2 regions of the Bacteroides stercoris ATCC 43183 genome follow, and region 2 is predicted to be linked to the other one. Evidence: riboswitches for the same ligand, from Rfam matches in the RefSeq annotation. Region 2 holds a riboswitch; the other holds the start of a gene.
What was found. A riboswitch is a leader RNA that binds a small molecule or an ion and turns the genes downstream of it on or off. The one in region 2 is predicted to bind thiamine pyrophosphate.
Positions count from the first base shown of each region.

Region 1 (3,388 bases), 1.5 Mb from region 2:
AGATGGTGCAGCCTACAGTTATCGATTTTGTTTTGGGCAACGTGAATGTGTACGATAGGTTCAGGTTGCTGACGAAATAGGCATCCAGAATATGGTCTTTGCAATTCAGGTTGCTCATGTACTGTTTGCTGACGTATTGCGATTGTAAAGATGCTTCAAAGCCCTTGTAGATATATCCGAAACGGTTGTTCAGCAGAAAGTCGGGAGAGAAAGCAATGTGGGTATCGCCCAGATAAGTGCTCCATGTGTCGCCGGTAGGGTCTTCGTCTTCATAAAGTGTTTCGGTAAAGTTTTCTACACGGTTGCGGCTTAGCGTGGCGTTGATGTCCCATTGGAAACCGCAAGGCAGCTTTAAACCTGCCATTAGTTCGATACCCATACGGTAGCTGTCGGGTACGTTGGCGGCTACGGCTTCACCGATTTCGTTCAGTTCACCGGTCAGCACCAGCTGATCTTTGTAGTCCATGTAGTATAGATTGGCGCCGAAAGTCAGCCAGGAATTGGCAAAGGTGTATCCCAGCTCGTAGTCGAACAGACGCTCTGCTTTGGGGTGTTCGGTAAACTTGCCGTCCGTATAGTTGTTGCGTGTCGGTTCTTTGTGGGCTACGCTGAACGAACCGTATATCCGGTTGTTGCGGTTGATTTGCCATGACAGCCCGGCTTTGGGGTTGAAGAAGTCGAACTTCTCGTGAATGGCAAGTTGTTGCAGACCGTCATTGGTAACGCTGTTCCACTTGTCGTTCTGTCCGTACATTTTATAAGAGATGTGGCGGTATTGCAAATCTGCATAGGCATTGACCCCGCTGCATAACTCATAGTTGGCTTTCAGATAGAGGTTACCGTCGTTCTTTGTGGCATTGTTGCGGTAGTAGTCTTTGTCTGGGTCGAGGTTGCCGATGTAGTTTTTCACCCACAACACTTTGCCGAAGTGGTCGCCGTCATAGCGGTTCAGTCCGCCGCCGAGGGATGTATGAAGGCGGTTGCCCTTATGATTTACGGAGAAGATGCCGCCGCCGAACCAGTTGTCCATCGCTTTTTTACGGATAAGGTCGCTTTTGCTTACGGTTTCACCGTCATGTTCGTATGGCAACAGGCCATATTCCACCAGTTTGCGTCCGCCTTTGTATTCTTGATAGTAGCCATCTCCTTTGGTGTAGTGCAAACCTACGTTTACATTCCAGGCGGAAGTGAAGCTGTGGTTGAAAAGCAATTGGTAGTTCTTTTGTACGTAGTTGTCCGTTTGGTCTTCATAGAAATGGTCGGTGCCGTTGTCGTCGGTGTACATATATCCGCAAGAGTTGTAACGGCGGCCGTATTTCTCCATTTCTTCTTTACTGGCATAATTCCAGGCATGGTAGGTACGCTCTTTGCCGCCAAATGTTATTAACTTGATAGAAGTGTTGTCGCTGTAATATCCGCCCTGCAGGTAGTAAGAATTCAGTCCGACCGATGCGCGGTCGATGTACCCGTCCGAACTGATATTGGATAGGCGGGCGTCGAAAGACCAATGGCCGTTGATAAGTCCTGTTCCTGCTTTTACCGTTTCTTTGTGTGTATTGAACGACCCGTACGAACCGTTCAGCTCGGCATACGGTTTCAGTGAGAAGTCTCCGGTCTGCATGTTGATACTGGCTCCGAAAGCTCCTGCACCGTTGGTGGAAGTTCCTGCACCACGCTGGATTTGCATGTCTTTGACGGACGATGCGAAATCCGGCAGGTTTACCCAAAATACATTGTGGCTTTCGGCATCATTGATAGGAATACCATTGGCGGTGACGTTGATGCGTGTTCCGTCCGTACCGCGTACTCTCAATGTGGTATACCCGATACCCGCTCCGGCATCACTGGTAGTGATGGCAGAGGGAGTCATACTCAACAGATACGGCAAGTCTTGTCCGAAGTTCTGTTTTTTAAGCTGTTCTTTGTTGATGTTGGTAAATGCCACCGGAGTGGTTCCTGTGGCGCGTGTAGAGATAATCTCTACTTCTTGTAAGTCTATTACCCGCAAACTGTCTTTTTCCTTTGTCTGTGCGCAGACATTCAGCGCTGCCATAAACAGGCATGCTGTCATTGCATACTTTTTCATTTGCAATTTGAATTATTAAAGATTACTACAGAAAAGGGGAACTTTTCTTCTTTTCCCTACGTCGGCACTACCCGAATCAGGTCAATGGGTATGATCTCAGCCCGTAATATTAGGGCACCCCTTAATTGAAATCAGAGGCAAAAGTATTTCTTTTGGTCGAAAGGTACAAATAATGTGAACGAAAAATGGATTTATTTGTTAATTTTGTATTCATTAATCCATTAAACTATAATCATTATGTTATCATCTTTATTAATGGCGGCGTTTGTCGCCCAGGCTTCTGAAGAGGGATTCAGCAAGCTTCAGATTTTTATGCAGCAACTGATTGATTGGGGGGTAGGAGCCGGCGGTCGTATTATAGGGGCAGTTATAATCTTTGTGGTTGGGCGTTTCCTTATTTCTTTCATTAAAAAACTTGTGTCTAAACTACTGATGAAGCGGCACATTGATGCGGGTATCCAAAGTTTCGTCAAGAGTCTGGTGAATATTCTACTGACAATTCTGTTAATTATTGCCGTTATCGGCAAGTTGGGAGTTGAAACAACTTCATTTGCAGCTTTGTTGGCATCTGCCGGTGTAGCGGTGGGTATGGCGTTATCCGGAAATTTGCAGAATTTTGCCGGCGGACTTATCGTCTTGCTGTTTCGCCCGTTTAAGGTAGGTGATTGGATTGAAAGCCAGGGTGTGTCCGGTACGGTGCGCGAGATTCAGATATTCCATACTATTCTTACTACGGCTGATAATAAGGTGATTTATATTCCTAACGGTGCTTTGAGTAGCGGTACTGTGACTAATTACAGTCGTGAGGATACCCGTCGCGTAGACTGGGTTATTGGAGTGGAATATGGCGAGAATTACGATAAGGTGGAAAGTACCGTACGCCGTATACTTGCTGCCGACAGTCGTATTCTGAATGCTCCGGCGCCTTTTGTCGCCCTTCATGCTTTGGATGCCAGCAGTGTAAATATTGTTATCCGTGTTTGGGTGAAGAGCAGCGATTATTGGGGAGTTTATTTTGATATGAACAAGACTATTTATACTGTATTCAACGAAGAAGGAATCGGTTTCCCGTTCCCGCAACTGACAGTGCATCAGGCAAAGGATTGATAGGAAAGTCGAATGTTGAAAGAATATTGAGGTCAAAATACATCTGATGATTTCTTTTAGGCACGGAATTACACGGATTTCACGGAAAAAGAATGAAGAAAAATCTGTGTTTTCCGTGTAATCCCGTGCTCGGAAAGAAACAAATAATAGGCGAATTTTAGTTTGGATATAGCCTCACTGATATGTATACATTGT
Region 1 is NZ_CP102262.1:314,483-317,870, reverse strand. It holds gene NQ565_RS01190 (TonB-dependent receptor) at 1-2,086, opposite strand, end outside; TPP riboswitch at 2,123-2,218, opposite strand; gene NQ565_RS01185 (mechanosensitive ion channel family protein) at 2,342-3,193, shown strand.
Region 1: it holds a riboswitch for thiamine pyrophosphate, as region 2 does, so the genes downstream of both, NQ565_RS01190 (TonB-dependent receptor) here and thiS (sulfur carrier protein ThiS) in region 2, are expected to answer to the same signal.

Region 2 (3,388 bases):
GCAGACGTATGTGAAAAAGGTACATTGCACAAAAAATGCCCTTTTGTGCGGTGGTTATCAGAAAAACCTATACCTTTGCACCACTTTTTATTAAACACTAAAAATAAATGAATATGAAAGCATTTGTATTTCCGGGTCAAGGCGCCCAATTCGTAGGAATGGGTAAAGACCTGTACGAAAATTCGGCTTTGGCCAAAGAACTTTTTGAAAAAGCAAATGATATCCTCGGATATCGTATTACAGATATCATGTTCAACGGTACAGACGAAGATTTGCGCCAGACCAAAGTAACACAGCCTGCCGTATTCCTTCACTCCGTAATCTCCGCACTCTGCATGGGCGACGACTTTAAACCCGAAATGACCGCCGGCCACTCACTCGGTGAGTTCTCCGCATTGGTTGCTGCCGGTGCGTTAAGCTTTGAAGACGGCTTGAAGCTGGTTTATGCCCGTGCCATGGCTATGCAGAAAGCCTGTGAAGCACAGCCTTCTACAATGGCTGCCATTATCGCTTTGCCGGATGAAAAAGTGGAAGAAATCTGCGCACAGGTTAGTGCCGAAGGTGAAGTTTGCGTAGCTGCTAACTACAACTGTCCGGGACAAATCGTTATTTCCGGTTCTATCGAAGGCATCAACAAAGCTTGCGAACTGATGAAAGCTGCCGGAGCGAAACGTGCTTTGCCTTTGAAAGTAGGCGGTGCTTTCCACTCTCCGTTGATGAACCCTGCCAAAGTTGAACTGGAAGCGGCTATCAACGCAACCGAGTTCTACACTCCGAAGTGCCCTGTATATCAGAATGTGGATGCCCTTCCTCATACCGACCCTGCTGAAATCAAGAAAAATCTTGTTGCACAATTGACAGCTTCTGTACGCTGGACTCAAACAGTCAAGAATATGGTTGCCGACGGTGCTGCCGACTTCACGGAATGCGGTCCGGGTGCAGTATTGCAAGGACTTATCAAGAAGATTGACGGCGGTGTAACAGCTCACGGCATTGCATAATTCATAAAAAAATTCTTTTTAGAATTACCTCTGATGAGAGTGTCAAAATACACCTCTTTTAGGCACGGATTACACAGAATTCACGGAACAAAGAATAAAGGAATCTGTGTTTTCCGTGCAATTTGTATTTCTGTGAAACCCGTGTAATCCGGTGCTTAAAAAGAAACAAACAGCAAGCGAAGTTTAGTTTTGGCATACCCTCATCTTTTTTATTCCTTATTCAATATTATTGTTCATTATTGCTCCCCTTTAAGAAAAAATCCTCTCCTTTTCTTTTTTATCTCCTATTTTCCCTTACCTTTGCCACCGTAAAGACAAAGGGGTGCCCCGACGGGCTGAGATTATACCCTCGAACCTGATGCAGTTAGTACTGCCGTAGGAATTGGATATTTTTCTTCTTAGAACTTACCTTAACGGTACTTCTTTGTATTTACTTCCATTGTTTTATTTAATAGAAACAGAAACATGAAAGTATCAATCAACAACAAGGAAGTGGAAACCGATGCCGTTACCCTCTTACAACTCACAACCGAGCTTTCCTTACCGGCGCAGGGCGTGGCCGTTGCTGCCAATAACCGTATGATTCCACGTACGGAATGGGCGGATTATGCTCTGTCCGAAGGAATATCCATCGTAATAATAAAAGCTGCCTGCGGCGGATAGGCTATGGAAAAGGTTCAGTTCATTACACATTATACCGAAAGGTATTCTTACCTCGACTCCGCCCGCATGGCTTTGGAAGGCGGTTGCCGCTGGATACAGCTGCGCATGAAAGATGCGGCGGAAAACGAAATACTGCCCGTAGCCGCGGAAGTTCGAAAGCTCTGCAACGATTATGGCGCCATATTCATCATCGACGACCACGTGGAACTGGTAAAGGAAATCCGGGCGGATGGCGTGCATCTCGGCAAGAACGATATGCCCGTTGCCGAAGCGCGACGCATACTCGGAGAGGAATATATCATAGGCGGTACAGCCAACACGTACGAAGACGTAAAGAAACATTGGCTCGACGGAGTAAATTACATCGGCTGCGGACCGTTCAGATATACCACCACCAAGCAGAAACTCAGCCCTATTCTGGGTTTGGAAGGATATAAAGAAATTATCCGTCAAATGCGGGCGGATAATATCAACCTGCCTATCATCGCTATCGGCGGGATTACTTTTGCCGATATTCCGTCTGTCATGCAGACAGGCGTTACGGGCATCGCCCTTTCGGGCACGGTGCTGCGGGCGGATAATCCGGTGGAAGAGATGCAAAGGATTCTTACGGAAACCAATCAGGCAGGCAAAATCAACCAAACAGCCAATTACTGAAATAACAAATAAAAAAAGATATGGAGAAATTAATCATTGCGGGACGCGAATTCAACTCCCGTCTGTTTTTGGGAACGGGAAAATTCAATTCCAATGAAATCATGGAACAGTCCATTCTGGCATCCGGTACGGAAATGGTAACAGTAGCCATGAAGCGTATAGAACTGGATAATGAAGAAGACGATATGCTGAAACATATCCGTCATCCGCATATCCAGCTTCTACCCAATACTTCCGGTGTGCGCACTGCCGAAGAAGCCGTATTTGCCGCGCAAATGGCACGCGAAGCATTCGGAACGAACTGGCTGAAACTGGAAATCCACCCCGACCCGCGTTACCTTCTTCCCGACTCCATCGAAACCTTGAAAGCTACGGAAGAGCTGGTGAAACTGGGTTTCATAGTCCTCCCTTATTGCCAGGCAGACCCCACGCTTTGCAAACGTCTGGAAGAAGCCGGAGCCGCTACCGTCATGCCACTGGGTGCGCCTATCGGCACGAATAAAGGATTACAGACCCGTGACTTCCTTCGGATTATCATCGAGCAGGCAAACGTTCCGGTGGTAGTAGATGCCGGTATCGGTGCTCCCAGCCATGCCGCCGAAGCAATGGAAATGGGCGCTTCCGCCTGCCTGGTCAACACTGCCATTGCCGTAGCGGACAATCCCGTAACTATGGCCGAAGCCTTCAAGCAAGCCGTAGAAGCCGGACGCATGGCCTATGAAGCCGGATTGGGACTGCAAGCCGACAATTTTGTGGCGGAAGCCAGTTCGCCTCTCACTGCATTTCTCGATGAATGACACACATTATATAATATAAGCTATGAAATCAAGAATAAAATATCCCCGCTCGGAGAAAGTATATCTGCCGGGAACAATCTATCCGGAACTTCGCGTAGGTATGCGCAAAGTAGAGCAAGTGCCCAGTACAACCTTTGCAGGCGAAGAAAAAGTCATTACTCCCAATCCGGACATTTACATTTATGATACCAGCGGTCCGTTCAGCGACCCCGATATAGAAATCGACCTTAAGAAAGGGCTGCCCCGTCTGCGCGAGCCCTGGATTCTGCA
Region 2 is NZ_CP102262.1:2,845,274-2,848,661, forward strand. It holds gene fabD (ACP S-malonyltransferase) at 114-1,001, shown strand; TPP riboswitch at 1,310-1,400, shown strand; gene thiS (sulfur carrier protein ThiS) at 1,467-1,664, shown strand; gene NQ565_RS11745 (thiamine phosphate synthase) at 1,668-2,321, shown strand; gene NQ565_RS11750 (thiazole synthase) at 2,342-3,118, shown strand; gene thiC (phosphomethylpyrimidine synthase ThiC) at 3,141-3,388, shown strand, end outside.